3 regions of the Paenibacillus praedii genome follow, and region 3 is predicted to be linked to each of the others. Evidence: predicted binding sites of a transcription regulator. Region 3 holds the regulator's gene; each other region holds the start of a gene.
What was found. Region 3 encodes Rex, which represses fermentation and respiration genes when NADH is low (regulators of the CRP and FNR family bind a similar motif). Its sites were predicted from a motif close to TTGTGAAATATTTCACAA; they were not measured.
Positions count from the first base shown of each region.

Region 1: a site for Rex is predicted at 3,403-3,420, ahead of nadA (quinolinate synthase NadA). Genes of this name have one in related genera too.
Region 2: a site for Rex is predicted at 7,437-7,454, ahead of ACO9K6_RS11250 (helical membrane plugin domain-containing protein). Genes of this name have one in related genera too.

Region 1 covers NZ_JBMWAM010000019.1:58,636-69,638, reverse strand. The annotation lists gene nadC (carboxylating nicotinate-nucleotide diphosphorylase) at 1-752, opposite strand, end outside; gene nadB (L-aspartate oxidase) at 745-2,358, opposite strand; gene nadA (quinolinate synthase NadA) at 2,398-3,336, opposite strand; gene ACO9K6_RS16515 (ABC transporter permease) at 3,619-4,581, opposite strand; gene ACO9K6_RS16510 (ABC transporter permease) at 4,583-5,665, opposite strand; gene ACO9K6_RS16505 (ABC transporter ATP-binding protein) at 5,640-7,214, opposite strand; gene ACO9K6_RS16500 (BMP family lipoprotein) at 7,346-8,410, opposite strand; gene ftsH (ATP-dependent zinc metalloprotease FtsH) at 8,764-10,755, opposite strand; gene hpt (hypoxanthine phosphoribosyltransferase) at 10,854-11,003, opposite strand, start outside.
Region 2 covers NZ_JBMWAM010000010.1:13,778-24,780, forward strand. The annotation lists gene ACO9K6_RS11215 (methyl-accepting chemotaxis protein) at 1-1,310, opposite strand, end outside; gene ACO9K6_RS11220 (class I SAM-dependent methyltransferase) at 1,439-1,999, opposite strand; gene ACO9K6_RS11225 (DEAD/DEAH box helicase) at 2,018-3,466, opposite strand; gene ACO9K6_RS11230 (GDYXXLXY domain-containing protein) at 3,827-6,025, shown strand; gene ACO9K6_RS11235 (hypothetical protein) at 6,095-6,565, opposite strand; gene ACO9K6_RS11240 (ATP-binding cassette domain-containing protein) at 6,657-6,860, shown strand; gene ACO9K6_RS11245 (MGMT family protein) at 6,893-7,204, opposite strand; gene ACO9K6_RS11250 (helical membrane plugin domain-containing protein) at 7,544-7,984, shown strand; gene ACO9K6_RS11255 (NAD(P)/FAD-dependent oxidoreductase) at 8,015-9,196, shown strand; gene greA (transcription elongation factor GreA) at 9,402-9,881, opposite strand; gene ACO9K6_RS11265 (hypothetical protein) at 10,071-10,457, opposite strand; gene ACO9K6_RS11270 (hypothetical protein) at 10,502-11,003, opposite strand, start outside.
Region 3 covers NZ_JBMWAM010000002.1:75,458-86,460, forward strand. The annotation lists gene ACO9K6_RS02835 (DnaD domain protein) at 1-524, opposite strand, end outside; gene ACO9K6_RS02840 (acetate/propionate family kinase) at 562-1,764, opposite strand; gene ACO9K6_RS02845 (3-hydroxyacyl-CoA dehydrogenase family protein) at 1,764-2,636, opposite strand; gene ACO9K6_RS02850 (AAA family ATPase) at 2,790-4,283, opposite strand; gene ACO9K6_RS02855 (hypothetical protein) at 4,285-4,815, opposite strand; gene ACO9K6_RS02860 (cell wall elongation regulator TseB-like domain-containing protein) at 4,929-5,459, opposite strand; gene ACO9K6_RS02865 (amidohydrolase) at 5,459-6,760, opposite strand; gene ACO9K6_RS02870 (redox-sensing transcriptional repressor Rex) at 6,741-7,397, opposite strand; gene dinG (ATP-dependent DNA helicase DinG) at 7,394-10,303, opposite strand; gene ACO9K6_RS02880 (hypothetical protein) at 10,320-11,003, opposite strand, start outside.

The DNA.
Region 1 (11,003 bases), on a different contig from region 3:
ACACCGCCTGAAGCTTCCACAATAACATGCGGCGCAGCAGCCTTGATGCGGGCTACCGCTTGCTTCATCATGACGGCAGACATATTGTCCAGCATGATAATATCCGCACCGCACGCAAGCGCCTCATCAACCTGCTCGACCGACTCCGTCTCGACCTCGATTTTCATCGTATGCGGAATTTGTCTGCGCGCAGCTTCTACCGCAGCGCGTATGCCACCGGAGCCCTTAATATGATTGTCCTTGATCATGACCGCATCATACAAGCCAAACCGATGATTCGCTCCGCCGCCGACACGTACTGCATATTTCTCCAGGAGCCGATGTCCCGGCGTCGTTTTACGTGTATCCACCAGCCGAACGGGAAGCCCCTCAAGCGCATCTACAAAAGCGCGCGTTTTCGTGGCGATACCTGACAAGCGCTGCATCAAATTCAAGGCAAGCCGCTCTCCAATCAATAAACTATGTGTGCTGCCTTCAACAACAGCGATCACAGTCCCTTTATTTACAAGGTCGCCATCTTGCACCTTTGCATCGAACACAAGAGAAGGGTCCACCACATCAAAAACAAGCTTCGCGATAGGAAGCCCCGCGATAATGCCGCTTTCCTTCACATGGATGATCGCTTGCGACCGCGAATCTCTTGGAATCGTCGTCTCCGTCGTGATGTCTCCGCTTCCTATATCCTCTGCAAGCCAGCCGCGAATTTGTTCGCGAACTATCGCATCATATCCACCTGTTGTCCATTCAAACATCCTCTATTCGCTCCTCCGTCAATCCATATAGACGGTGCAATACCGTATGCTTTCTCCATACCAAATCGTCGCGCTCCGGGAAATCCTCCCGATAATGAGCGCCTCGGCTTTCCTCCCGCTGCAGCGCCGCTTCCGTAGTAAGCAATGCGCAGATCAGCAGATTAGCAAACTCATATTCTTCTCGTTCCGTTAGAACCGATTGAAAAAGCGGCAATTGCCGCTTTAGCTCCTCAAGCCCTTTTGCTAGCCCCTTCGCATCGCGACGCAGACCTGCGTACCTCACCATAATTTTCTGGAGCTTAAGTCTTCTCTCCACAACCGCTTGAATCGACGTGCTGCGGCGCTCCGTTTCATTGCGAATCACGGGCTGCACATTAGAAGCCGGAAGCTCATTAATTCGCTTCACAATCCGTCTGCCAAATACAATCGCTTCAGATAGCGAATTGCTTGCCAAGCGATTCGCGCCGTGAACACCTGTCGAGGATACCTCGCCGCATGCAAATAAGCGCTTAATGTTCGTTTCCCCATTAAGATCTGTTTTTACTCCGCCCATCATATAATGCATCGCAGGCGCAACCGGAATCCAATCCGTTGTTAAGTCGAGTCCATACTTCAAACAATATTCATATATAGTAGGGAATCGGTGCTTCACCATATCTGCCGACTCATGTGTAATATCGATATAAACGAATGTTGATCTCGTTTCTTCCATTTCGCTCACGATCGCCCGGGCTACGACATCTCTTGGCGCCAGCTCCAACTGCTCATGGTACCGGTCCATGAAGCGCTCACCCTTAATGTTGCGAAGAACAGCACCCTCACCGCGGACCGCCTCCGATATAAGAAAACGCGGTGCTCCGGGATAACATAACGATGTCGGATGGAATTGAATAAACTCAGGATCCTGAATATAAGCCCCGGCGCGATAAGCCATCGCGATTCCATCGCCTGTAGCTACCTCTGGATTCGTCGTATAGCGATACAATTGTCCAGCTCCGCCAGAGCTGAGAATAATGGCCTTACCCTTTACGAACAACCGTTGTCCGCTCGGCTTCTGCACGATTGCCCCACAACACTCGCCATCCTGCGTAACCAGATCAATTACGAAATGATCATCCCATACGTCAATCTTTGAATTGGCGATAGCATTCTCGGATAAAGCTCGTACAATCTCATAGCCAGTAGCATCGCCATTAGCATGCAATATGCGCCGCTGGCTGTGCGCGCCTTCCTTCGTCAACGCAAACTCGCCGTTCTCCAAATCGAACTGCGTGCCCATTTGGATCAGGCTGCGTACACCCTTTGGTCCTTCGTGCACGAGCACATCAACCGCTTCATGCGAGCATAGTCCGGCTCCGGCAATAAGTGTATCCTGTCTATGGTAAGCAGGCGAATCCTCATCCGATATTACAGCTGCAATTCCGCCCTGCGCATAACGCGTGTTGCTGTCGAGCAGTGATTTCTTCGTAAGCATAAGTACGGAATGATGTTCACTTGCCCGTATAGCGGTAAAAAGACCGGCAATGCCGGCCCCGATAACGATGACGTCTTTTTCAATAACAGGCAGCTCATTCAGCCGCACATCGACTAAATATCTAGGAATCATATCTTTATTTGCTCCTCTGGGTACAGGAAGTAGCGCATGCTACTTCACAAGTAACATGCGCTCCAAGGACAAGCGGGCTTGATCAGCAACATGCGGCGGAACATAAATTTGAGGCTGCATCGTTTCAAGGCATTTCACGAGCTTCTTCAAATTGTTAACCTTCATGTTCGGGCAAACCAAATATTTAGATGCAAAATGGAACGTCTTATCTGGACTGTCCAAACGAAGCTGATAACCCGTACCGTCTTCGGTTCCGACAATAAATTCCTTGCAATCGGATTCTTTGCAATACTTGATGATCGCCGTCGTGCTTCCAACAAAATCGCCAAGCTCAACCACCTCTGGGCGGCATTCCGGGTGAACGACAAACTGCGCATTCGGATATTTCGCTTTCATTTCTTCTACATCTTTTACGGTCAGCATATCATGCGTGTTGCAGTAGCCTTCCCAGATGATCATTTTCTTGTCCGTGTGCTGCTGCACATAGTGCCCAAGGTTTTTGTCTGGTACCCAGATGACCTCGTCGCCTTCAACCGAGTTGACGACCTTAACCGCATTTGCCGATGTACAGCAAATATCCGTCTCTGCTTTAATTTCCGCAGACGAATTAATGTACGTGACAACCTTTGCGTTAGGATGCTGCGCCTTCAGCTTGCGCAGACCGTCCACGTTGACCATGTCCGCCATCGGACAGCCGGCACGCTCGTCAGGAATGATAACCGTCTTGTTCGGCGCCAAAATTTTTGCGCTCTCGCCCATAAAGTGAACGCCGCAAAAAACGATGACCTCGGCATCCGTTTGTGCAGCCTTCTGAGCTAACAGAAACGAGTCACCGCGAAAATCGGCAACCTCTTGAATCTCGTCACGCTGATAATAATGGGCTAAAATGATTGCATTCCGCTCTTTCTTCAACTGTAACAACCGTTCACGCAGCTCTCGATTTTGCTCAGCCTTGCGCTCCAGTGCCAGTGCTTCCACAGTAGATCCTCTCCTCTTATGAGGGATGGGTGTTAAATCCCATTCCGTTTTATGGCAAGCTCGACTTTGTGAATTGATGCACAAACTTAGAAAGTCGTTTGCCTATACTTTAAACCTATAGGGAAAAATTCATTTGATTAAGATTTAATTTACACGTGGCAGGTGCTACTGTCAATGTATTAAAGGCCATTTTAGGACACTAATCTAAAATATTTCTAATTGAAACAGTAAAAGAGGGCTTCGTTCCCGATTCGGAACAAAACCCTCCATTAAATATGCTCATCACCGCTTCGCAGGATCGTAGGGCTGACCAAGCGCTGCCGGCGCATTCGAGCGACCGACGGCTCCTGCCAGCACGATTAGGGTCAGTACATACGGCAGCATGTAGAAAAACTCGACAGGAATTTGCTTCGAGAAATCAAACAGCACCGCAAAGTTGCGCAAGGCTTGAGCAAAACCGAAGAAAATTGCTGCGCCTGCTACGCCGAGCGGATTCCATTTGCCGAAAATAAGCGCCGCCAGAGCAATAAAGCCTTGACCGGATATGGTGTTATGAGCAAAGCTGCTTGTCGTTGTTAACGTAATTGTCGCGCCGCCAAGTCCCGCCAATGCCCCACTAATCATAACGCCGATATAACGATACTTCGTTACGCTAATGCCGACCGTGTCGGCTGAGCTTGGATGCTCGCCTACCGCACGCAGGCGCAAACCGAACGGGGTCTTAAATAAGACAAAATAACTTAAAATCACGAGTATGATCACAATATAAGTGGTCGGATAGGAATGGAAAATTCCATTCCCGATAATCGGAATATCCGATAAAAACGGGACTGCCACTTTGTGAAATACATCTTGAAGCTGAGTCGTCTGCGCTGAACCATTATAGAGGCTTCGTGTCAAATAAATAGCCACGCCCAAACTCAGGATGTTGATCACGACGCCAACCACCGTCTGGTCCGCCCGGAATGTAATTGTCGCAACGGCATGCAGCAAAGAGAACAGTATGCCAAAAAGAAGCGCCGCCACAAGCCCCACCCAAGGAGATGCCGTACCCATACCCGCTTGGCTGGCATAATCGGTTGCAACAGCTGCCGCAAAGGCACCCGATACCATCAAGCCTTCCAGTCCAATATTGACGACGCCGGACCTTTCGGAGAACATGCCTCCCAAAGCGGCAAAAATAAGAGCGGTAGAGAAAACCAGTGTAATATTAAGGAGTTGTCCGCTTACTTCAATGACATTCAATTTACACGGCCTCCTTCCGCTTACTTGCACGGCGATTTAAAAACGGCTTCAGCAAAAACTTAACAATACCATGAGCCGCTACAAAGAAAATAATAGATCCGATTACGATTCGTACGATTTCCGAAGGGACGCCGGCGCCGAAGCTCATGCCGTTCGAACCGTAGGTCAACCCGCCGAACAATATCGCACCGAATAATACCCCAATTGGTGTATTGCCGCCAAGCAGCGCTACCGCGATACCATCAAAGCCGTAGCCAGGTGACGCAGCCATTACGGTCTGATTGCCGAACACGCCGAGCACCTCAAATACACCGCCCAGCCCCGCGAACACGCCGCTTATGAACATCGACTTCACAATCGTCCGGTTTACGTTCATGCCCGCATATAATGCCGCATCTGAATTATGACCGACTGCGCGAAGCTCGTAACCCTGCTTCGTTCTCCATAGAAGCACATAGAACACGAATATACAAATGAGGGCGATGATTGTCCCCCAGTGCATCCGCGCATTATCCATCAGCTTCACCAGCCAATCGATCGACAACAAAGCAGAGTCATGAACCTGACGCGACCTTTGCTGCCCGGGCTCCAAGAGAAAGCGAGAGATAATGTAATTTGATAAAAACAAGGCAGTCCAGTTCAACATGATTGAGGAAATAACCTCGTTGACGCCTCGCTTTGCTTTCAAATAGCCTACAAGACCAGCCCACATACCGCCGAACAGTGCTCCAACAATAATGGCAAGCGGAGCATGAATAAACCAAGGCAAGTCAAGCGAGACGCCAATAATCGTCGCGCCCGTCATCCCCATTACAAACTGTCCCTCAACACCGATATTGAACAAGCCTGTGCGGAAGGCAAACGCAACCGCTAGACCTGTGAAAATAAGCGGCGTAATGGCCCGAATCGTTTCCCCCATATGATACGAGCTGCCGAACACCCGATCAAATAGTGAGGAGTACGCTACAATTGGATTATATCCGCCGAGCAACATCGCTATCGCTCCGCAGATCAAGCCCAGCACGATCGCTACCACCGGTACGAGAAGAGAGGATTTATTAAAGACCTTCTTCAACGTTTCCATTGCGATATCCCCTCTCTTCTGCCATCGACTTTGCATTTTCATTGCCCGCCATCAATAGGCCAAGCTGCTGATCATCACGATGGTCAGCGTCTACCTCACCCATCAGCTTACCCTCATACATGACAGCAATACGGTCAGATAGCGCATACAGCTCATCAAGCTCAAACGAAACAAGCAATATCGCTTTGCCTTCATTCCGGGCATCAATAATACGTTTATGCACATACTCGATAGCCCCGATATCCAATCCTCTCGTAGGCTGCACAGCGATGAGTAAATCAGGGTCCTTATGCAGCTCCCGCGCAATAATTGCCTTCTGCTGATTGCCGCCCGATAACGACCGCGCATTCGTATGTATACTGGAAGCACGAACGTCGAATTCTGTCACCAGTTTATTCGTCAGCTTATCCATTGCCTGATAGTCAATCAGTAAGCCTCGTCCATATTCCGGTTCAAAATAAGTGTTCAAGATCATATTTTCACTTAACGTAAAATCCAGAACAAGACCGTGCTTATGTCTATCCTCAGGAATATGGCCAATACCAGATGCTGACATTTTACGAGGCGACTGATTCGTAAGATCATGACCATTTAGCTTTACGCTGCCGCTTTGCAGCTTCCGCATCCCGGTAATCGCATACACAAGCTCGCTCTGTCCATTGCCGTCAACGCCGGCTATACCAAGCACCTCGCCAGCCTTAATTTGAAAGCTAATACCATTGAGCGCCATTTTGCCTTGATCGCCCTTCATCTGCAAGGAATCAACGGACAGCACAACGTTGCCGGTCTCACGCTTTGTCTTCTCCACATGGAAGGATACATCTCTGCCTACCATAAGCTCCGCAAGCTGCCGTTCATTGGTCTCTGAAGTTTTTACCGTGCGGACAACCTTGCCTCGTCTAATCACGGTAACCGTATTAGCGAGCGCCATTACCTCCTTTAGCTTATGCGTAATGATTATGATCGACTTGCCTTCCGCAGCCAAATTACGAATAATGCCTAGAAGCTCTTCAATCTCCTGTACCGTCAGCACCGCTGTCGGCTCATCGAAGATAAGGATCTCAGCCCCGCGATATAAGGTTTTCAATATTTCTACCCTCTGCTGCATCCCGACAGTAATATCTTGAATCCGCACCTGCGGATCTACTTGCAATCCATATTGCTCCGAGATCACCTTTACCTTCTCGTTAGCGAGCTTGTAATTAATTGAGAGCCCCTTCTTCGGTTCATTGCCGAGCACGATATTCTCCGCAACTGTAAAGGGCTGAACGAGCTTAAAATGCTGATGGACCATTCCGATGCCCAGATCAATCGCTTTCGATGCTCCGTCGATAACCTCCTGCTTGCCATTAACCCATATTTCGCCTTCATCCGGCTGATACAAGCCAAACAAAATATTCATGAGCGTAGATTTCCCTGCTCCGTTCTCGCCGAGCAAGGCATGGATCTCGCCCTTCTTCAGCTCAAAATCAATGGAGTCATTTGCAACGAAGCCTTGAAATCTCTTCGTTATGCGCTTTAGCTGCACTGCCGCCTCGTTCCCGACCATACCTTTATCATCTCCCCGGTTGTTACCGATTCCGTGTCAAAAGATAAAAAGGACAAGACCGGCTTCGAGCCGGTCTCGCCTACTTTGTTCATAAACTTACTTTAAACCAATATGGCTTACATTCCGCAAAATTATTCGGATGGAACGACAATTTCACCGCTAATGATTTTTTGCTTATAATCTTCAACCTGCTTCAGAACATCCTCTGGAACATTTTTCGTCGATGTCTCCGGCAAGCCTACTGCATCGTCCTTCAGACCAAGCTCTTGAATCGTACCGCCAGCCCAATTGCCATCGATCAGATCCTTGGAAACTTTATATACTGCCGCATCTACACCCTTCATCATAGACGTCAGTGTAATTTCATCTCCAAATTCCAGCGACTGGTCTTTATCTACGCCAATAACCCAAACATCGGAGCCAGCGTCTTTACGAGTTTTCGCTTCGTTAAACACGCCATTGCCTGTTCCGCCCGCAGCGTGGAAAATAATATCAACGCCCTTATCGTACATCGTAGCAGCAGCAATCTTGCCTTGGTCAGGCTTGTCGAAGAAGCCCGTGTAGTTAATCTCTACTTTGATATCCGGCTTAACCGCAGCAACACCTGCTACGAAGCCCTTCTCAAATCGCTTGATAACAGGAATGTCCATGCCGCCCACAAAACCAATTTTATCTGTTTTTGTCATCAAGCCGGCAACCACGCCTACAAGAAACGATCCTTCGTGCTCAGCGAATGTAACCGATGCAACATTCGGCGCTTCAACGACGCTGTCAATAACAGCAAGCTTAGCATCTGGGTTTTCAGCAGCTACTTTAGCTAGCGCCGCGTTGAATAGAAAACCGATGCCCCATGTCAGATCATAGCCTTCTTTAACAAAGCTGTTCAAGTTCGGCTCCATATCAGCCTCGCCTTTACTTTCTAGAAACTTCGTTTCCGTGCCTGTATCTGCCGTTAATTTCTGAAGAGCTTCCCAAGCGCTTTGATTAAAGGATTTGTCATGAACGCCGCCAACATCGGTAACCATTCCAATTTTAAAGTCCTTACCGCTTTCGTCGGACACGGCCTCAGGTTGGTTATTTGTTCCGCCCTCGTTGGCGCCAGCGCCACCTTCATTGTTTGTTCTCGCTCCGCAAGCCGACAACACAAGCGTCAATGCAACGATCATTACAAGCATAATGCTAAATGTTTTTTTCATAACCGTTCTCTCCCTTGCTCAAGTTTGTTTACTGCTCTGCAACCCAACCCCGTTATCGTTCTTATTGTTGCTGTACCTGGCCGCTACTATTTCATTATAGTTACAAAAGATTAAACGTCAATGATTTGATGTTAGGTTTTGTTCCATTCACACATTGACCTTGCTTCCAAGTAACCTATATGTAATATTTTGGCCAAAAAAGATAAACCTTATGTTAGCTCATCTTATTTCAGCTAAAAGGTTTATATCGTTATTATAGGCTAAATCCGAACATTAGAAAAGAAAAAAATAGTCGCTTCCTGCCTGTCGAAAGCAGGTAACGACTATTCTTTAATAATAAATTTGACGGCTTATTAGCTCTTATCTGGGTCTTCCGGGTTTTCTCGCTTCTCCAGGACAGGAGAACGAGGCTCTTCTTGTTCACGCTTCTGAATGTTTACTTTAACATCGCCAACCGTCTCAATGATTGGTTCTGTCGAAGCAACATCAGAGGACGAGCTTCCTCCACTCTTGCTTGGAAGCGATCCGTTGTCAATCAAGCTCTTGATTTGCTCGAGCTCAAGCGTCTCTTCATTTAGAAGCGTCTGAGCGATCAGATGCATTTCCTTGCTCTTCTCTGTCAAGAGTGTCTTCGCACGATCATAGCATGCTGTGATGATGCTTTGCATTTCTTGATCAATCTCGTATGCAATGGCATCTGAATAGTTCTGCTCATGTCCGATATCGCGACCAAGGAAGACTTGGCCTTGCGAGCTTCCGAACTGCATCGGTCCAAGTCTATCGCTCATACCGTACTCCATGATCATGCTGCGGACGATGCCCGTTGCCTGCTTGAAGTCGCTGTATGCGCCTGTTCCAATTTCACCGATAAAAAGTTCCTCTGCAACGCGGCCTGCAAGCAAGCCGGTAACTTTATCAAGAAGCTCTTGCTTCGTCACGAGCATTCGGTCTTCCTTCGGCAGCATGATGACATAACCGCCAGCACGGCCGCGCGGAATAATCGTTACCTTGTGCACCATATCCGCATGCTCAAGAAAGTAGCCTGCAATTGTATGTCCTGCTTCATGGTAAGCAACAATACGTTTCTCGCGATCACTGACGACACGACTCTTCTTCTCCGTACCGACAATGATCCGGTCAATCGCATCATCAACCTCAACCATCGCGATATCTTTCTTGTTGCGACGGGCAGCAAGAAGAGCAGCCTCGTTAAGCAGGTTTTCAAGATCAGCGCCGCTGAAGCCGGTAGTGCGCTTCGCAATGACATCAAGCTTCACATCTTTGCCAAGCGGCTTATTGCGGGCATGTACCTTCAGAACCGCTTCACGCCCCTTCACATCTGGACGGTCTACCGTGATTTGACGGTCAAAGCGGCCTGGACGAAGGAGTGCCGGGTCAAGAATATCTGGACGGTTCGTTGCTGCAATAATAATGATACCTTCATTCGCGCCAAAGCCATCCATTTCAACGAGCAATTGGTTAAGTGTTTGCTCTCGCTCGTCATGCCCGCCGCCTAGACCGGCGCCACGCTGACGACCTACAGCATCAATCTCATCGATAAAGATAATACATGGAGCGTTCTTCTTCGCATTCTCGAACAAATCCCTTACACGGGATGCGCCGACACCGACAAACATCTCCACGAAGTCGGAACCTGAAATACTGAAGAATGGAACACCCGCTTCACCCGCTACCGCACGTGCAAGCAAGGTTTTACCTGTACCTGGAGGACCGACAAGCAATACGCCTTTCGGTATACGAGCGCCAACCAGATTGAATTTCCGAGGATCCTTCAAGAAATCAACGACCTCAACGAGCTCTTGCTTCTCCTCGTCTGCCCCTGCTACATCTTCAAACGTAATCCGTTTCTTCTCATTGTCATACAGACGGGCTTTGCTCTTGCCAAAGTTCATCACTTTGCCGCCGCCGCCTTGCGCTTGATTCATTAAGAAGAAGAACAGAACAAAGATGATGACGAATGGAATTATTGAAGTCAGGAATGTCAGCCAAATGCTTGGTTGATTCATTTCCTCATTCTCTAATGCAAATCCAAATTCTTTGGACCATTCCCTGATTTGCGGCTCCGCGCTAACGCCGACCCTCGAAACGAATTGATCACTTTCTGCACCCGCAGGCGTTTGCTTATATTTACCCGATACAAAATACGTTTGATTCTCATACCTAATGCTTAATTCCTCGACATTGCCGGATTCGATTGCAGCGCGTAGCTCATCATATCGCAAACCGACGGTCGTGTCATTTTGGCTGCTGATAAATTGAAAAATCCCAACGGTCACCAAAAAGATAATTAAATAAAAACCAGTATTACGGATGATCCGATTCATCCCCAACCTCCTCTCAGACGCTTTAAATATTTTACCATAGCATGACTTTCCATAACAATAGAGGTGTACGGAGAGGGCATGTACGGGTGAATCGCCATTTATTTTTCGTAAACCTGCGGCTTCAAAATGCCAATGTACGGAAGATTCCGGTACTTCTCGGCAAAATCAAGCCCATAGCCGACGACAAACTCGTCCGGCAGCGTGAAGCCTTTATAATCAGCCTCAAGATCAACCGTACGACGCGCGGG
Region 2 (11,003 bases), on a different contig from region 3:
AGCTCGTTAATTTGATCGGACGATTGGCCTGTCTGCTCAGCCAGCTTTCTAACCTCAGCTGCGACTACAGCAAACCCTTTTCCTTGCTCGCCCGCCCTAGATGCTTCAATAGCCGCATTTAAAGCTAAAATATTCGTCTGAGCCGCAATATTTCGAATCGTATTCAGAATACCCCCGATTTCAAGCGATTTGCCCTCGAGCTGCTTAATCACTTGATCCGTTTCATGGACCGAAGCGTGGATGGAAGCCATCTGCTGAACCGTCTGTTCTACATAATTAGCGCCGGTCTCCGCCCGCTGCTTGGAGAAGATGGAGGACTCGGAAATTTCCGAGGCGCTCTCTGCAATGCTCTGAATACCGACAGCTACCTCTTCTACTGCCCGCAGATTTTGACTCGTGCTCTCTGTCTGGTTTTCCGCGCCGCTGGCTACCTGCTGCATAGACGCTGCAATATGCTCCGAATCCTTGGCCGTTTTTTGTGCGACCACGGCGAGCTGCTGCGTTGTTTCGGATACTTTATCCGATGCGCCCACGCCTTGCTCAATAAGCTCTCTTAGACTCTCTCTCATCTGGTTGAAGCTCGCGTTTAATTGCCCGATTTCATCCTTCGAGCGATCGTATAAATGAGATGTAAAATCACCTGAGCCCGCATGATCCATCGCCTTCGAAATACGTTTTAATCGCGTCATCATTTTGCGTATATACAGCACAATCAAGCCCACGGTAATGACTAGTGCGATAATGAAGACCATTGAAAACCGTTGTACAAACGAGGAAATGATATCATCGATCAACGATTGCGGCGCTCCGACATAAAAAATGCCGAGGACTTCTCCCTCTCCATCCTTGATCGGCATATAGGCAGTCTGATAGGTCTGACCAACTACAACCGCTTCCCCATAATAATTCTCGCCTTTTTCAAGCACAAGCGTAGATACCTCATCGGAAACCGTCGTCCCGATTGCCCGTTTGCCATCAATCATGACGTTGGTCGTCACTCGCGTATTTCCTTGAAAAATCGTAACCGTATCTCCTGTTAATTCGCCAATCTCATCGACAACGCCAAAGTTATCATTGATCTTCGTGTCGCCTTTAAATAATTTTCCTTCTCTAATGTTCCATTTGCCCGGGTACTTGTAGGTAAGCACCTGATTGCCAAGCTCCAAATCCCCTCTTGCCTTCTCAATGGCATACCTTTTGATGCCTTGCTCCACCTGATCAATGACAACACGAACAATAACGACCGAAAAAACGAGCAAAACCGCGATAATAATCAAACTTATTTTAGTTCCAATACTCTTGAGCCGCATCCTTTGATCACCCAACCCTTTAAGTTCTTCTAGTACAAGATACAACTCATACTAGCAAACAAAAGTTAGGCGATTATTAGTATATATATTTTATTCCTTTGAAATTTCAATAACGGAGCACTTGGTTTTCAAACTACGACAGCCTTCTTGTAAATATAAACCTTCGTCCGATAGGTATCGCGACACGTGATAACACGCTCAGGCTCCCAATCCGGCAGCGCAAAGCAAATACTTATAATATAAGCGCTGCCATGCAGCTGCTCCCGAAAGATCGGGCTTAACCGCTTCATCGCGCCTGGATATAGATAACAAACAACCGTATCCGCACGCTCGTAGGGGTAGATGTATAAATCTCCCCTTATGAACGTCACATTCGTGGCCGGTGCTGTTTTGGCTGCTAATTTCGATACCCACAGCGGAATAAAAGAGTTTTCGATGCCTATTATGCGGCGCTTGGGAAAGTGTCTTCCCGCCTGGAGAGCAAGCGTTCCCCAGCCGGAGCCCGCTTCCACCATAACGCCGCGACCAGGCAACCGCCGAAGCTCATCCACCACCACACGCCGTACTCGCGCCGAGGAAGGCATGGGAGAAATACCATTTCTCCAGCTCATAAAGACGATGGAGAGAACAGCTGCCAGTACCGTCAGAGCGACTGCTAAAGCAAGCATTGTGTCCAGCAATCCTGTCATCTGGATTCACCGCTTTCTCTACCCGTTCTTCCCCCTGCGTACCTTCAACTGCTTCCCCTTCACTGTCGTATGCTGCATCAGCTCAAGCACGAGACTGCCTTTTCCATTCAATATTTCAACATCCGTTACATTGTCCAAAATCGTAATAATCCCGATATCATCAGCGGTTACGCCATCCAGCTTGGCAATGGTGCCCACAAAATCGACCGCTCTCAGCTTCTTTTTCTTGCCGCCATTGAAATTAAGCTTCATGATCTGCTTATTCAGCTGCTCGCGCTTATCCTTCTTAAGGACAGGACCTCTATTGATTTTCTGCTCAAAAGCATCTCTAGACGCCTCTACCTCCTCTGCCGAGGGTGCTGAAGCTTTGGCTATCGCGAAGCCGATATAATCCTCTATCTCCGACAAGCGGCGGCCATCCTTAGGCGTTATGAAGGTAATCGCTTTGCCCGCAAGGCCTGCTCGTCCCGTCCTCCCCGTGCGATGCACATAGCTCTCCTTCTCCAGCGGAATATCATAGTTGATGACATGCGTGATATTCGAAATATCGATGCCCCTAGCCGCTACATCCGTTGCGATTAAGTAGCGGAACTGCCCTCTGCGAAATGCATTCATCACCTCGAAGCGCTCATATTGCTCCATCCCGCCGTGAATGCGGTCACAAGGATAATCAAGCTCCGCCAGCTCCCTGAACACATAATCAACATTCTCCTGCGTCCGGCAAAAAACGATGCAGCTGTCGGGATTTTCGACGATTGTCACTTTTTGCAGCAGCTCAAGCTTATCGTGTTCCGATACGCTGATAAGAGTGTGCTCGATAGTTGCCGTCGTTAAGCCTGTCGATTTCATCGCAATATGGACCGGCTCGTCCATATAGTTCTGTGCTAGCTTCGCCACATCGTCCGGATACGTAGCTGAGAACAGCATCGTCACGCGGTCGCTTGGAAGCTGCTTAATGATCGCCTGCACCTGCTCGATAAAGCCCATGTTCAGCATTTCATCCGCCTCATCAATGACAAGATAGCGGATGCGCGCAAGCTCGAGCGTTCCCCGCTCGATATGGTCCAGTACTCTGCCGGGCGTTCCTACAACCATATGCGTTCTTTGCTTCAGCTCGGCCTTTTGGATGTGAAATGGCGACTTGCCGAATACGGCCGTCGCTTTAATACGTTTATATCGTCCAATATTCGTAATATCCTCATTCACTTGAACGGCCAGCTCTCTCGTTGGCGTCAAAATCAAGACCTGCGGCTTGTTCTCATTCCATTCGGTCAGCTCGCATAACGGAATCCCGTAAGCGGCTGTTTTCCCGCTTCCGGTTTGCGATTTGACAACAAGATCACGCTTCTCAAGCGCTGCCGGAATAACCTCCTGCTGCACCTCCGTCGGCTTGTCAAAACCCAGGCTGTCCAGCGCTTTTACAATTTCCTCACTTAATCCGTAGTCCTTAAATGTCTTCTCGCTCATCATTAAACCTCTTCCGCTTCATATTGTCATAACCTCCATTATAACCGAAATACCGACGATACTTGCGAAATTCTTCCTCGGAGCATCCACTGAAGGCAATCTTCCGGCGGCGGCGACGCAAAAGGTCGTATATCCTCACGAGCAGCAGGCGCTTGACGTATCTGATGCATATGCGAAAAGCGATTATGATACCGCGTACACGGAGTTCCGCGAAGGCCCTGACTTCATGTTCGCTGGCAGGTACTACAAAAAGTGAGTACTAGTCGGTTGCCAAACGGGTCACTATAATAAATAACATACCAACATGAAAGGCATGTGAGTGCGATGCTTCGTTTAAATGTTACTCGGGGCGGTTTCCTGATGGGCGTATCTCTCCTGCTGGCAGCTATTATTTATTTCTTCGCCGCCAACTGGAGCGGACTCGGCCGCGCCGACAAAATTCTCACTTCCGCGGGCATTATCGTCCTATTCTATGGCGCAAGCTATATTCTGTCCAAAGCGAAAATCATGCTCGGTCATCATTCGTTTTTATCCTCGGTATTGCTCGTGGGCGGCTGTATTTCGTTTGGCGCCGCGGTGGCTCTGCTTAATCAAATTTATAATTCGCATGCGGACAGCTATGAGCTATTTCTTATCTGGTCGATCCCAGCGCTGCTGTTTGCCGTCATTACACGCTACAATCCTTTTTATATTCTGGCGTATACGCTCGTTCACCTGACGTTATGGCAATATTTTTACCCGACCTCCCTCCCTGTCATGTACAGCGATGAGCAGCGGCTGCTGATCGGCGGGTTGTTCGCCATTGTTAATTTTATTCTATTCGTATTAACCGAGAAAGAGCTTCTGAGATCGCATCCGCTTAAAATCGTGAGCTTTATCATCTTTCACAGCTCCTTGCTCATCTTATCCAGCGCCTTCAACGATGCCTTATACAAGCTGGGATTGAATATTGCTTGTGCTGCCGCCATCGTGATTGGCTTCTATTATTTCGCCCGCATTCGTCTTAATAAAACCATGCTCACCTTAAATGCGCTGTCGGCATCCGCCTTTGCTGTATTCAAATTTTTTGAGCTTATGTCGGCGCATGCCTCCACGACCTTCTTCATTTTAGGGCTTGTCTTCGTTGCCCTGCTGCTCACCGGAAATGTGCTGTTCTTCCGCTTTCTGAATAAGCTGGGCCGAACCGCTGCCACTTCCGAGGGTGGAGAAACCTCTTCGCATGCAGACGCCCAGAAGAGCAATATGGCAGGCAAAATCGTATCGACAATCGTAACCGTCATCGGCATCCTGATCGGAAGCATCTCCTTGATAGGTCTCGTTATTGCAGCCACTGGCGACATCGAGCCGCAGTATATTTTATATGCCGCCGCTCTGCTGCTTATCGCACCTGTCATCTTGCTTCGTCGCAGCAATCCGGTAGTACGCTACACACTGCTGACGATTGGTTACGCCGTCGGCATGGTTTCAATCGCGTGGATCGACGCGATCAGCTTATCTCTGCTATTTCTTGCAGTGAGCATCGGCGGCTGGTTCCGGCTGCATGGACGCGCTCAGCATTTCTTTACGTATTCGCTGATCAATAGCAATATCGCAATCCTATTGTTTCAGTTGCTTGAAGGGGTACAGGACGCCGCCGCATACATGGTGCTCATCTTAACGGGGTTGAACGCGCTCGTTTATGCGGGTCAACTACTGCTGCGCGCAGGCCCAATGCGTCAGCATTTACGTGAATGCGGACTGCTGTTCACGTTGCTGTTCCTATTTTGGCTAACCTTTATGAATGATATTTTCCCGCAGGCGCATGTGCTTTTCAACGTGCTAAATTTCGTCGTCGTTACAGCTGCAGCATTCGTGTTTGTGCGCCGCAATAAGGCCTATGAGTCCGCTGTCAGCCTGTCATTCTGGTTCATCTATATCGCGTTCAAATACTATGACCTACTGTGGACGCTGCTGCATAAATCGATTACGCTGGCAATACTTGGAGCTGTCGTGATTTCAATCACGTCTATTTATGCCTATCGAACACGCGCAAGTATATCTGACGAAGCAAGCCATCGTCGTCTCATTCTACGCAAAAGCCCGATCCTGATTGCAATCGTCATTATTCTGCAGTTGGGCTATATCGGCTACCATACCGCGGCCAGCGAATCGCTGCTGTCGAACGGGACATCGATCAAACTGCAGATTGAGCCGCTTGATCCAAGGTCGCTGCTGCAAGGCGATTATGTCACACTGAATTACAGCATCTCCACCCCGCCGCAAGCCATTGCCGACGAGCTTGAAGAAAAGCCTGGTATGAGCCGCATAAAGGTCGTGCTTCGTCCTGATGACAGAGGGGTCTATATATTCGATCGCCTATATAAGAAAGGCGACACGCTCTCCGATAAGGAAGTCATCATAAACGGCAAGACAAGCGGCTGGCAAAGCATCTACTATGGCATCGAAACCTATTTTGTACCTGAGGGTACTGGTACAGAAACAGAGCAGAACGCCCGCTTCGCTCACATTAAGGTGAGCAAGAGCGGAGACGCGCTGCTGGAGCGACTGACCAAGCAATAAAAAAAAGCAGGACCTATCGATTCTTCAAGAGCCGATAGGTCCTGCTTTTTTTGTTGGATTTGGTCTAGGCTATTCTGCCGCTTGATTGGCCAGCCTGCTAAGCTCCGGAAGGTCCTCCAAATACCCGTTCCGCGAAAGCTCGGACAACGCTCTGCGAATGGTTTGCTCGTCCTCGCCCGACTGATCAGAGAGCAGCAGCAGCTCGGTCAGCGAAGTGACCTTATGCTCCTTGCAATAGGTGAGCAAGCCCTTGGCTGCCCAAGACAGACGATCATCCTGGAATTCACCGATCATTTTGCGGAACAATTTATGTGGAATAAGCTGCTCATCAACGAGTGCCTGCATCGCTTTCATTGCTTGCTTCGACGTCATACGCCCCTTGCTTGCAACATCTGCCAGTGTCAGAGAAGTGGAATCAGCTGTGCTGGAGCTCAGCACGATATAAATCATTTGCGAATAAATATCGAGGTTCGGCTTGAAAAAAATTTCAGTTGAAATGGTAAAGTTGCGTATTTGACTTGCTGTAGCTTCCGTTGTCATTACGTGTTACTCCCTTCCGATTGGTCTTTCTATCATAAAGATTCGGACAAAAGCTTTCAATTGAGCCTTTATTAGAATTTTATAACCAAATGTGGAGGCAACGGCAGGCGAGATCCGCTTTGCAATGGTCAAGGAAGCGATGGAGCTTAGCGGCATGAGCGTTTATAAGCACTATTACCCAAGCAAGCTCTTCGGCGGACAGCAGCAGCGGCTCGGTATTGCCCGGGCAATGGTGCTGCGGCCAGCGTTACTATTGGCGGACGAGCCAGCGGGCAGTCTCGCTAGCGAAAGCTAATCTTTGCCCTGGTTAGCTTTTCTTTCATTTTTTCAGTCCATACTTTCATAACGATATTTCGACAGGTCCACCTGCCCAGCCTCACTCGTTGCGACACCCTCCTCATTCAGGTTGAGCGTCTGCATAAAGCGTGCTTCCTCGTCCTGAATCGCTATCTCGCCTTTGGCATTGACGACCCGATGCCAAGGCAGGTTATGAGCGGCGCTAAGCGAGTGAAGAATGCGAACAACCTGCCGTGCCCCCCTTGGACTGCCGGCAAGCGCGGCAATCTGACCGTATGTCATCACATAGCCTGCGGGAATGTCTCTAATGATCCTCACAACTCGTTCCGTAAATGGCTGCACAGCACTCAACTCCTCCCTTTTTCATCGTTAGCTGCAGACGGGCACATTCGAAGTATAGGGGGTTCCCTGTTTTTTTTTGAAAAGAGATAAATTTCTTTTTTATTTTTACGCCAAACGATGTATTATATAAACAATGGGTTTGCATCCGATGTCGTCACTTTGCTAAAACTTTATACCTCACCACAGTCACAAGTCTCTTGCCAATCTTCTTTAGGCTATTTCATAAAAAACTATGTGAAAAGTGTAACAATGTTCTGAGGTGTAACCTGCATTATTAGCGTATGACACAATTGAGACTACAACCTGCTTACAAATTTACGTAAAGGAGGACATTCTCTGATGTCACAACTATCAACTAACCAAGAGGTTGCAGCAGGCCTCGTCGAAGAAAAACAAACATTAGACATTCTTGATCAGTTAATGAAGCCGGAGGTTCAGCAATCGTTAACCGTATTGGTGGACAACCTTCCGAAACTAGCTGAGATGGTCACGCTTATGACTAAGGCTTATGACTTCGCGCAAAACATTGCAACGGACAAAGTGTTAATTAATGATTTCGCTCAAGGTATTGGTGAATTCGTAAAACCGGTTCAAGAAAAAGCTAAAGGTATTGCGACTGCGGCTATGGAAGCCGGCGAGCGTTCACAAGAGGCTGCAGGATCGACTGTAGGCCTGTTCGCAATGTTGAAAATGCTGAAAGACCCTGAGGTGCAAAAAACGCTGCGCTTCGCCCAAGCATTCTTGAACGTGATGGCTGAACGTAAAAACGACAAGAACTAATCACGGATTACAAACGAACGGAGGATAAACATGTCGAAGCAAATTCTAATTCTTGGCGGCGGTTACGGCGGCTTACTGTCCGCATTGACAGCACGTCAGCATCTATCGGCGTCGGAGGCAAGCATTACGATCGTCAATCGCTTCCCGACCCACCAAATTATTACCGAGCTCCACAGATTGGCTGGAGGCACCATTGCAGAGGGAGCTGTATCGCTTCCCCTTAACAAGCTGCTGAAGGACAAGGACGTAAATATCATCGTAGATACGGTAAAAGAAATCAAGCCTAACGAAAAGCAAGTCGTTCTCTCCAGCGGTCAAGTACAAAAGTATGATGCGCTTGTCGTTGCCCTTGGCAGCGAAACGAACTACTTTGGCATTCCAGGTCTCGAAGAGAACAGCCTTGTTCTTAAATCCGTTGCTGATGCGAATCGCATCCGCGCGCACGTTGAGGCTCGTCTTGATGCTTACAAAAAATCCGGCAGCAAAGCTGACGCAACAATCGTTGTCGGCGGCGGCGGCTTGACTGGCGTTGAGCTTGTTGGTGAATTTGCGGATAAGCTGCCTGAGGTTTGCCGCAGCAAAGGCATCGACTTCAATGATATTTCGCTTTATTGCGTAGAAGCAGGTCCTGCTGTTCTTCCCATCTTCCCGAAGGTGCTCATCGAGCGTGCTGTAGCAAGCCTAGAGAAGCGCGGCGTGAACTTCATTACCGGCGTTGCGATTACAGAAGCTACCAAAGACTCGGTTAAACTTAATGATGGCCGTACAATTGAATCCAATACAATCATTTGGACTGGCGGCGTTAAAGGAAATCCAGTTGTCGGCAGCAGCGGCCTTGCAGAGGATCGCGGTCGTTCGACCGTCACTTCGACACTGCAATCCACTTCGCATTCGGATGTATTCCTAGCTGGCGACTGTGCGGTCGTATTCCCAGAGGGCGGCGAGCGTCCTTACCCGCCAACTGCTCAACTAGCTTGGCAAATGGGCGAAACGGTTGGCTACAACCTGGCAGTGCATTTCAAAGGCGGGGTCATGGACAAGTTCGTACCGGTATTCTCCGGCACGCTTGGAAGCCTCGGCCGCAAAGACGCAGTAGGCACGATCGGCGGCAACGCTACGCAGCTGAAAGGCTTGCCAGCATCGCTTATGAAGGAAGCGAGTAACGTTCGCTACCTGTCGCATATCCACGGTCTATTCGCACTAGCTTACTAAAATAAAGAGGGTGTCCTAAAGGGTCCAACTGACCTAAGGGACACCTCTTTTTTTGAGTTAAAATACACAAAGAAACGATCCTCCCAAGGAGTAATTCCTTTGTATATCCAATGCACCAAGGACCAACTTTGCTTGCCAATGGACCTTGAAGAAGATTCAGCGATCGCGGGCCTAAAAAGAACGTCTGTATCCCCTATTCGTGCATTTATAGCGCTCTTATTTCAAGCAGCTCGTACTGGATCACACCCACGGGTGCAGTGACATTAATAATACTGCCGACTGATTTACCAATAAGCTCCTTGCCAAGCGGGCTTTCGTACGAAATTTTGTTCTCCGCAACGTCCGCCTCTTCCGTTCCTACGATTTTATATTCGATTTTCTCGGAAAATTCGATGTCGTTTAGTACGACAACCGACCCTATATTCACGATTGAGACATCCAAGCTTTCAGCATCGACGATGCGGGCCTTCTTCAGCATTCTATCCAGCGTAAGAATTCTTGTCTCCATGAATGCCTGATCTTCTTTAGCCGAATGATACTCGCTGTTCTCCTTCAAGTCGCCGTAGCTGATCGCCAGCTTAATACGGGCCGCTAATTCCTTGCGCTTCACATATTTCAAATCGTCAAGCTCTGCTTCTAATTGCGCCAAGCCCTCTTTGGTTAATATTACTTCGTCCCTCGACATAGCCACAGCTCCCAATTGATTTATTGCTCTTATTCTAACCTATATTTGCTGTCGATGCATGTGATGTATGTTATCGTTAGTCGAACTTTGTTTTACCAAGTAATATTTCATATTATTTCATACCACTTAGTAATTCCTAGTAATACTAAGTGGTATGTGGTAAAACTAAGTATTAATTAGGAGTCAAACCTAGATCCAAGCCTCAATATCATCGTCATCGATCTCTTCCTCTGCGGGAGGTTCTGGACGATGCGCAGCTTCTTGAAAGGGCTCGGGATTACTGCCGAGCACACCTTCCTTAGCTTCTGTCGCAGCCGCCGACTCCATTCCCACAGCATCATAAGGAGAACGCGTCATCGCATCCGGAGAAACCTCCCCGCCACGCAGCATACTCCTCTCCGCAGGAACATAAGTCTGCAAATTTCGAACACCATGATGAGCAATTTCTCTTTCTATTAAATAACGAAGCGAATCCATAAGATTGGTCTGCGCATTAATCCATTGCATAACGAGCGGATCCTCTGACTTCTTCGTCTTCAAGCTGAAATTATCACCGGGCTGCTTTGTTTTCTTCACCTGCATCACCTACCGAATTCTGTGGATTGCCAAGGGGTCTGTCCTTATGCAGGCTGTACCGCCTTATTCTTAAGCGCTTCATAAATTTTGCCCCTTACGAAGGCATCAAGGCCCATCGCATTCAGCTGTACCGCATAGTCGGCTGGGATATAGAGCAGCTGCATTTCACGCTCGGCGCAAAGCTCCTTTAGTTGAGGAGCCAGAGTCGATTGCATAAGAATACTGCCCCCGCCATACACACAAATCAGATCAATCTCATTGCGTGCCTTCGTGAGCTGTCGCTTAACATTTTGCACAATTTGCTTCACTTGGCTTTCCAGCGGCCTTTTCAGCGTCTTCAGCGCCCGCGCATGATATTTATGCTTCGGATTCTTGATCACATCGCTGAAGAACTGTCTCGGACTATTCGGCAGGTGGATCAGACGATTAAATTCATCCAGCGCTTCCTCGATCGCGTAACCAGCGCCATGATGGCTGCCATGTACGAACTGCCTCAAAAATTTATTGCCTTCGGTAATCGGATATTCTGTAGATCCATCGCCGATA
Region 3 (11,003 bases):
GTGTACTTGTCCTGATCGAGCCAGATTGAAATCGTCTCACACTCCATCGGCGACAGCAGCCGTCCAAACTCCTGCTCGAACACACTAAATAAATCCGACGAAGAGGAAGCGGCAAGCGGCTTCGATGGTTGACGCTCTGCCTTCTTCGTTTCCCGCTTCTGCTCAGCTGTAAGCTGCGCCGCCTTAAACAGCCAACCGCTCCAATTATAACGCTCCGATTGCATGCCGGTCGTACTGTCCACATAGCCATCAATCGTTAAGAAGTCATCCTTCATCAGTCTGGCAAGCATTTGGCCCACATCCCTCACGGATAATCCCATCCGCTCCGCCAGCTCCTCCAGCATCGGAAAATCATTCAAATCCGCTTCCATATAGACCATGATTTGCAGCAGCAGCATAGCTTCTGAATCCGACAAATCAAGCTGACGGTATGTACGCAGCAGCATTGCAGACACATGGACACCGCCCTCTTGAAGCGCTGCAGCCATGCCATGCGTATATGCCTTCCAAATCTCGTTGTTCACCGCTCGCCATCCCCCCGAATCATCTGCAACTATTATTTTAGGATTGCTTAACGAGGTTATAGGTATCTCTGGCAATAAGAAGCTCCTCGTTGGTAGGCACAACAAGAACCTTAACGCGGGAGGCATCCGTTGAGATCTCTCTGGCATCCTTGCGGCGCTCCGCATTGCGTTCTTCGTCCAGCTCAATTCCCAAGAAGGAAATTCCTTCACAGACCGCTTTGCGCAGTGCAACCGAGTTCTCTCCTACCCCTGCCGTAAAGACAAGCGTATCCACACCGTTCATCGCAGCTGCATAAGCGCCAATATATTTTTTCACACGGTAAATGTACATGTCAAATGCAAGCTTTGCATTTTTGTCTCCTTCATTCATCGCTTCCGTTACCTCTCGCATATCGCTGCTAATACCCGAGACTGCAAGCATCCCGCTATGTTTGTTAAGCATAGAATTTACTTCATTCAAAGTCAATTCCTCTTTGTTCATGACAAAAGGGACGATAGCCGGATCGAGATCACCGCTTCTGGTACCCATCATTAATCCTTCCAATGGTGTCATCCCCATACTGGTATCAAAAGATTTGCCATCCAATATTGCCGCGCAGCTTGCACCGTTTCCGATATGGCAAGTGATCATTTTGAGCGATTCAAGCGGTTTCTCCAAATATTGAGCCGCCATGCTGCTTACATAGGCATGCGATGTGCCGTGGAAGCCATAGCGACGAATTTTGTGGCGTCGGTATAATACGGTGGGAATGGGGTACAAATATGACGTTTTTGGCATTGTCTGATGGAAGGCCGTATCGAATACGACAACCTGCGGCACATCCGGCATATTCGTTTCAACCGCGCTAATACCCATCATATGAGCAGGATTATGCAGCGGAGCAAGATCAAACAATCGGCGAATCTCAAGCTTTACCTCCGGCGTAACGAGCACTGAGCTGCTGAATGCCTCCCCCCCGTGAACGACACGATGACCGACGGCCTCAATTTCCTCCAGCTTGCTGATGGCGCCGTATTCCGGATGAAGCAGCATGTCATTGACACGCTTCACAGCCGTAACATGATCCAATATTTCACTTACATGCCGCACCTCTGGCTTGTCGATCGGCTCATGCGTCACGATGGAGGAATCCATGCCGATTCGCTCTACGCGTCCGCTTGCAAGCACCGATTCATTTTGCATGTCATACAGCTGATATTTCAAAGAAGAGCTTCCTGCATTTATAACGAGTACCTTCATTAAATTCGATCTCCATCCATATCGTATTTGAAAAAACCGACGCCTGATTTGACGCCTAGATGACCGGCGCGCACCATCTTTTTAAGCACAATCGATGGACGGTACTTCAGCTCACCATATTCACGGAACATACGGTCCAGCGCAGCCAATACGGAATCAAGCCCGAAGCGGTCGCACATTTCGAACGGCCCGTGCTGAAAGGAGTAGCCGATCCGCATGGCATTATCGATATCTTCAGCAGATGCGACACCTTCTTCAAGAACATGCAGCGCTTCATTAATAAATAAGCAAATAAGACGAGTCGTTACAAAGCCTGGGGATTCAAATACCATAACCCCTTTTTTGTTAATGACCTCTTCCACAAAATGTTTCGTTCTCGTGAAGGTTTCCTCTGACGTTTTAAGTCCGCGAACGATTTCGACCAGATCGATTTTAAATACAGGATAAATAAAATGCATGCCGATCACGCGGTCAGGATGTGCGGTTACGCTTGCCAGCTCCGTTAAGCTGAGAGTAGAGGTATTGCTTGCGAGGATGACATCTGATCCAATGATTTGATCTATTTTATTGAAAATTTCCTTCTTGCTGTTCAAATCCTCTGTAACAGTCTCGATCACAAGCTCGCATTCGGCAAGTCTATCATAGCTGAGTGTCGGATGAATTCTATTCATGACAAGCTTCTTCTCCGCCTTCGTCAACGCCCACTTCTCAATTTGCTTGTCTAAGCTGATCTCAATCATTTGTTTGCCGTAAGCGAGGCGTTCCTCTGAACGCTCGATGATAATAACGTCTAGTCCTTTGGAGGCCAGCATTTCTGCAATGCCTTGCCCCATTGTTCCTACTCCGACCACACCGACTGTTTTTATATTCAATGTAATAAGCTCCTTTTAGTATGTTGGAATGAAGACACATGCCCTATTAAGAATCATTCTCCGCCCGAATAGTTCAATCCTATTATAACGAATTTCATCAAAAAAAGAAGGCGGACAGACACTCCGCCTTCAAATTGTAATATTGTAAACGTTTTATGCAGCCGTGTAAAGCTTTAATAAGCTCCTGAACTCATCGCCGCTTAATGTTTCTTCACGAATCAGCGTCTGCAGCGACTGTGTAAACACATCTCGCTTCATTTCCAACAGCCGCTTCGTCTGTGCCATAAGCTCATCGAGTATGGTGCGGTTTATCGCCGCCCACGCCTCCTTTGTCATCATTGACGATTCAATAATACCAAGGTCGGTCAAGCCGGATTCAACTAATGTTTTCACGATGCTCATCGCCTGCTCGAAATCACCGCGCGAGCCCGTGCTTCTTTCGCCGTAAAAAATTTCCTCGGCAGCTGCTCCGCCAAGCGCAATCATAATTTGACCATTAAGAAAAGGCTTTGTATATAAATATTGCTCCTGCTGCGGATTGTGACGAACGTAGCCGAGCGCTTGCCCACGCGGTGACAAAGCTACCTGAGATACGCTGCCTGGACGAACGATTTCGGCCATGATCGCATGGCCGAGCTCATGAAGCGCGATTCGCTCACGCTCTTCCTTCGTTGCCTCTCGATCCGTCTTTTCACCCATCAGCACCTTATCAATCGCCATGGACAGATGACCTTCGGCAATTTTCCCGCTATTTTCACGCAACGCATAAATCGCCGCTTCATTCATGACGCTTTCGAGCTGTGCACCAGAGAAGCCAAACGCTTCCGTTGCTATGCGCTCCAAATCCACTTCGTCTGCTAATGGCTTATTTTGGGCATGTATGTTTAGAATATGCAATCTGCCTTTCTTATCCGGCAGCTCTACCCCGATATGGCGGTCGAATCGGCCCGGACGAAGCAAGGCGCTGTCCAGCATTTCCTTGCGGTTCGTAGCAGCAATGAGCAGAATGCGCGGCGACTCATTGGCATGGATGCCGTCCATTTCCGTCAGCAGCTGATTCAACGTTTGATCGTACTCGCGATGCTGGCCGCCATCTCTTTTGCCGCCTATCACTTCTATTTCATCAATGAAAATGACAGCGCTGCTCTTGCCGGCTTTGTTCGCTTTCGTTCTTGCTTCCTTGAATAGATCACGAACCCGCCCAGCCCCTACGCCGACATACATTTCCACGAACTCACTGCCTGATGCGGCCAAATATATCGAATCTGTATAGTTCGCTGCTGCTTTCGCGAGCAAGGTTTTTCCTGTACCCGGAGGACCCGCAAGCAAAATGCCTTTAAGCGGTCGAATACCGAGCTTCGCAATCTGCTCCTGACGGACGAGAAAATCGAGCGCCTCGACTAGCTCCTGCTTTGCCCGCTCCTGGCCCCCGATTTGTTCAAAGGTTAATGGCGCCGCATTAACCTTTGGGCGGCGCTGCTGGCTGGATAAGGCTGTTAGCTTGCCTCTGCCGCGTGCAGCATAAAAAACCAAAAAGCCTAATACGCCCATAAGCAGCAACGGCATAATATTTTGTCCTATATAAATAAAAAAGATAAGGAGCACAGGGACTAAGCCTATAGCTATTTCAGGCAAATATTTACGCATATTACCAAGCCTCCAACTGAGAAGGCGTACGTGGAAGCACAACGTATTTTACAGCGTCCGCGTTTTTCATCGTAATATATACATTTGTATCATCCATATCCGTTGTAACTGTTACATTTGCATGAGTTTTTGCAGCATCCTTCATCGCATGAGGGATATCTGAATAAGCCTTTGTCTCCATAGCCTCGGCAACTCGGAATAAGGACTCTGACCAGAACTCCTCCAACTGCGTATCCGAATTCGTTTGAATGTTAATGGCAAGCTTGCGATCACCGAAGACATCCTTGCCGTTTTGGGCAATTTCTTGATAGATTTCACGTATATTCGCCTCTGGCTTTAAGACAAGATCAAGCGTTACCTGATCGCGAGTCATAACGGGCTTCGAGGAGGAAACAACTCCATTTATATGAGCTACAACCTTTCCGATTGGCGCCGCTACTGCTACTTGATTGTAAATAGCCCAGCCACCAAACAGTACGGATGCTGTAATTGCAGCAGTCAAAAGTATAGGAACTAAACGCGGTTTTATCATTACAACTCTCCTCCCGCTTAATGAGTATATATAATTTATATATCAATCTTGCTATATGAAAGTATATCACATCTCTCGGTAGAAATGACGTTGTAAAAACAGGAAACGGAGCCTTATGGCTCCGTTTTGGCAGGCAGCGAATACTCATCAATGAAGGCACCGCTGTCAAAGGTATAAAATTCGTAATAATAACGCTCCGGACTGCTGCCCATGCTATAAAAAATTTCCCAAACTGGTTTATCATCGAATAGACCTGGCTGTACTCGCTTGATGCTCGCATCTGGTTTTTCGGCTAGAAAGACATTTTTCAGCTCTTCGTACGCGATGCTATCCGCTGCCTGAATAACCACTGGATCTTTGTCGTCGGTTACCCATACATAAACTTTATTATTTTCTTCATCCGTACCTGATACGATCCAGCTTTTCTTGTGCCACGTATGCGAATAAACAGTTTCAACGCTGGCAAGCTTGGCTGCTTCAATCGCTCTTGCCTCAGCATTATAGTCTGCAGACCATTTTGGCGTTTGGATCTCTCGAAAATAGAGTCCGAAGGCAATGATGAATAGAAGGATGAATCCAGTGAGTAAGAAAAGCCATCGCTGCGGCGTCTTGACAGGCTTACGTTTCTTCGTGGCGCCTCGCATTAGGCTTTCAGTAAGCGCTCAAAGCTTGCTTGCGCCTCAAAGCGGATTTTCTCTTCATCCAGCAGCGTGCACTCACCGTCCCGTAAAACGTGACGGCCGTCAACCCAGACATGCTTAACATCGCGGCCTGATCCTGAATAAACAAGGTGAGAAACGATATCTGTCTTCGGATAAAAATGCGGCTGTTCAAGGTCAATGCCAATGAAATCAGCCTTCATGCCTTCACGCAGCACCCCAATTTGGTCCTGCTGCCAGATTGCTTTCGCCCCATCAACCGTTGCCAGCTTTAATGCTTCATGTGCCGGGATCGCTGTCGGATCACCAGAAACGCCCTTATGCAGCAAGGCGGCGAAACGAATTTCCTCGAATAAATCCAAATTATTATTGCTCGCAACGCTATCCGTTCCAAGTGACACTGTAACACCGGCACGAAGCAGATCCGGAACGCGTGCAATGCCGCTTGCCAGCTTAAGATTACTTACCGGATTATGCGACACTGAGACGTTTTTTGCTGCTAACAGCTCTATTTCGGAATCATTCAGATGAACAGCGTGAGCGACAAGCGCAGGACGTGAGAAAAACCCAAGACGGTCCAAATGCTCTACAGGTCTAACCCCATAGTCCCGAACATTTTGCTCGACCTCTGCAATTGTCTCTGACATATGGGTATGCAGCGGCAAGTTGTAATCATGAGCAGCTTGAACAAAACGATCAATATAGGCAGGCGGACAAGTGTAAGGTGCGTGAGGCGAAATCATCGTTGAAATTCGTCCATCCGCTTTGCCATTCCAGTCGCGAGCGAACGCTATAGCTTCTGCTAGCTTAGACTCCTGCTCTGCAGGAGAACAAAGACCAATCACTCCTCTTGTCAAAATCCCGCGGATGCCTCCTTGCTCAACCATTTGTGCTACCTGATCCATACGGTCATACATATCAACGAATGTTGTTGTACCGGATCGGAGCATTTCCACAATCGCAAGGGCGCTGCCCGCTCTCGTATCCTGATCCACATATTTGCCTTCCATCGGCCACATTTTTTGCTCCAGCCAAACCTGAAGTTTCTGATCATCGGAATAGCCGCGCAGCAGACTCATCGCAGCATGTCCATGTGTATTAATTAAGCCTGGCATAAACGCAAGCTTGGATCCGTCAACCTTTTGCACTTCCTCGGATAGCTGCTGCGGCTCCGCCTCACCCAGGTATGTAATTCGGTCATTCGTTACGACCATATGTCCCTTAAATGATGGCGATTCTTCATCCATCGTAATAAATAAACCATTCTTAATCCAAATCTGACTCATTTTGCGCGTCTCCTTCTCGGTCAAGATAATAAGCTAAGCTTAGCAGCTCTTTGGTGAAATCAGCATTTTGTATACGAATGGCGTCCGGCACTCTTAAAATAGCAGGCGCGAAATTCAATATACCCTCAATGCCGGCTTCTACAAACTGGTTAGCGACATTTTGCGCTTCCAGGGCAGGCACAGTAATAATTCCGATTCTAATTTTTTGCTCGGCAACCGTATTGGAAAGCTCGCTAAGCGGCAGCACCTTTAAATTGTTAATATCAGATCCAATTTTACTTGGATGAATATCGAATACAGCCGTAATCTGCATATTATCCTTGGAGTATTTATTATAATTGCATAAAGCGTGTCCAAGATTACCTGCCCCCACCAGCGCTACCTTGATCGTCTGATCCACTTTAAGAATCTGGCGGATTTTCTCGATTAAATAAATAACATCATACCCTACGCCTTTTCGTCCAAACTCACCGAAATAAGCAAGATCCTTTCTTATTTGCGCGGGATTTAGATCCAGCTTCAAGCCCAGCTCTTGCGAAGAAACCGTTTGAATTTCACGATTGTGCATCTCGTTTAATACTTGGAGATAGATCGGAAGCCGTCTTACAACAGCCTCCGATATTTTCGTTTGCCTCATCGTTTCTCCTCCTCCGAGTCTGCTTTTGCATGAATAGCGAGCTCGCCGTCCTCCCGCTTTTCCTCCGACAGCCATTCCCGCATCCGTACGACCATTTGATCCGTATGCATCGTTTCAATTTTAGGACCTGGCAATGAATATAAGAAGTGCTTGCCGTAATAAGCATCAATTATTCTCGTATCATAAATAATGACGATACCTTTGTCCTGCGCCGTTCGTACAAGTCGGCCAAAGCCCTGTTTAAATCGGATAACCGCTTGTGGAATGGAAAGCTTCATAAAAGGATTTTGCTTTTGCCGCTGCAGCATTTCAGCCTTTGCTTCTGCGAGCGGGTGATTCGGCGGTTGAAAGGGCAATCGAACGATTGCCAAGGCTATTAATGCTTCACCCGGTATATCCACGCCCTCCCAGAAGCTGCTTGTACCAAGCAGAACAGACTCTGGAGCTTGACGAAAGCGTCTTGTCAGCTTCGTCCGATTGCCGCTGTCTATTCCTTGTCCCAGCACCTGAATGCCTGCCTCCGTCAACAATTCCTTTAACGGCTCATACACCTGCTTAAGCATCCGATAGGAGGTGAACAGAACAAGCATTCTGCCTCTCGTTTCTTTTGCCGTATCCGCTAATGATTTCACGAGCATCTCTAAATAAGTCTGATCGACCGTGGAGCCCTTAAGCACAGGGAAATTACGCGGTATGACAACAAGCGCCTGCTCCCGATAATTGAATGGCGAAGGGAGCTGAACGGTTTTCAGTCTCCCTTGCTCTTCATACCCTGCTAGGCCAAGCTGCTCTGCCGCATATTGAAATGATTTCTGAACCGATAAGGTGGCGGACGTCAATACAATGCTTTCTTTGACATCGAAAAAATACTTCTGCAGCTGCGCGCTGACATCTACAGGGACGCCATACAACTGAACGGAGCGAAAGCGATAGGCACTGCTTGCCTCAATCCAGAAGACGGAATCGGAGAGCTCCAGCCTTGTAAACGTGCGGAGTTCGTCCTTCATACGCGACAGATCACGGATTGCCCCATTAAGATCGGTAACAATCGCTTGAATTGGAGATTCATCTATACGGTCCTTAATATCGGTCATCATTTTCTCTACCGTCCGAACTACACGATTTAGCTCCGTATAAATGTTCTCTTCTACGTTGACAGCATCGTCCCAGCCGTTAGGCAGCTGATCTTTTTTCAAACGACAAATCGTTTGCGCGTTATCTATTGCCCCTTCGGAAGAGGTCGATGTGAAGCTGTAAAACATCTCAAACAGCTTATCCCAATGCTCCTTCACCTCTTGAAAGATCGGAATGACGGTATCAATCGTCTCCAGCCACGCAGCTTGATGAGCATCGTCCTCATACATAAGCTTCTGTCTCAGAGCAGGAAGTAAGCCCGATCGGGCATCCTTATACAGCCGAATAACAGCTTGCGTCAGCGAGAAGTAATTGATCTGCATACCGAGGTGCTTGCCTGCGACCTCCTCCACATGATGCGCCTCATCAATAATTAGATGTGTATAGGCTGGGAGCAGCCGATGATCAGCTTGGATATCCGTAAATAGCATAGAGTGATTTGTGATGGTAACATCGGCAATGTTGGCTTCATGCTTCGCGCGGTGATAATAGCACCGCTTGAACCATGGACAAGCACGATTTAAGCAGGAGTCGGTATCGCTTGCTACAGATGACCAAAAATCGGCCCCCTTGTTACCGAAATTAAGCTCCTCCTGATCACCCGTCTCGGTCTCTCCAAGCCATACAATCATTTGCGCAGCGGTTACCGTATCTTCAATAGGCGACACGAGATCCTTTGTATTCACTTTGCCAGTGAATTTCCGCAAGCATAAATAATTCCCGCGGCCTTTAAAGATAGAGGCTTTGAATTCAAATGGAAGCACCTCTGCCAGAAGTGGCAAATCTCGTTGTCTTAGCTGCTCCTGCAGGTTAATGGTATGTGTGCTCACAACTACTTTTTTTTGATTCTGAATCCCGTAATACAAAGCCGGAATGAGATAGCCGAGCGACTTTCCTGTCCCCGTACCTGCCTCGATCAGCAAATGCTGATTGCTGTTTAGCGCATCGTACACCTCTTGGAACATCGCTGTTTGCGCTTCCCGCTCCTCAAAATTTTCAAACTTATGTTCAAAACGCTGTCTGACATCCGCCAAATATTGCTCAAAGGACACAGCATTCAAAGGCTCATCATCGCCGCTTCCCAATCTTGGCGGCTCTTCCTCCGACCATTCTCTCACCTTTAATGCGAACTGATTAAAGTAATCGTATTCGTTTGATTCGAACACGTTCCTATATTCCATGCGCTGCTGTGTTTCTTTGATGAACCAGCTGAAATCGCCGCCGTCATCCATAAGCGCGGATAGCCGCTGCAATGTAAGCAGCGGCAATTTGCGTAGCTTCTGGATGGATTCAATAAGGATAAGTGCTGTTGCCATAGCGTCACTGTCTGCCCGATGATGCTGATCATGAGCAATACCGAACAGCTCGGAAACAGCTCCAAGCTGATAGGTCGTGATCGTAGGATATAAGATACGCAGCAGCTCAATCGTATCCAGCTTACGCCCCGAAAACATCTGGTGGCCGCTGCGGTTGAGCGCTTGATTGAGAAAACCAGCGTCAAAGCCAACGTTATGCGCGACAAGCACAGCATCCTTCAGTAACGGAATGAGCTTAGCTAGAACCTCACTAAGCTCAGGAGCATCCGATACATCTTGTTCTTCAATACCCGTCAATTGTGTAATAAAAGCCGGTATTGGGATATTGGGCCGAACGAAGGAGCTAAACGTATCTATAATTTCGAGCTCATCAGAAACGATGACAAGCCCGACCTGCAAAATATCGTCGTCCGAGCTATGACCCGTCGTTTCTAAGTCCAATACTGCAAATTTCATTCATTCCCCGATCCTCTCACAAACAGCACAGCTCCGTGCTTCCGAAATATAACGATAATTGCTCTGGTGTTTCTTGGCATGATCGCAAATTATTAAGCGGGTCCTTGAAGCTGGGGCATACGTCATGAGCTTTTTTAAATAATTGCTCTGCTTGTGCAAGGTTCATATACACCGCCTGTATACATCCAAGCGCATTATAACCCATTGCCAGCCATTTAGGAAATTCCGATAATGCAACGAGCAGCTGAAAGTGCCGCTCCGCCTCATTCCAGTTTTGAAGATGCATATGAGACATCGCTAAGAAAAGCCTTGCCAAATTGCAATCCGGCGATTGTCTAATGGCGCTTTGAAACTGGATGGCAGCCTGAGGAAACATAAATAGTTTATAATAGCCTTGGCCTTTAGAAATAATGGGCGCCGCTTCTTCCGGAATTTCCAGGTCTGCAGCATGATTTGTCGAAGACCCGCTGACAAATATAGATGGCTGATCATAGATTTTCTCCGCGTCGGATATGGCATCTGCTTGATTAACCATTAGCTGTTCCTTGAAATCAGCGAATTTCTCCTCGAACACAATCCACTGCTCAATCATGCTGTCACTTACCTTTTTTAGCTCCTTCAACTGCTTTTCGTATTGCTGCTTCTCCTGTGTGTTTGCACTGCTGTAATGATTCATAATCTGATCGAGCATGTCATTCAT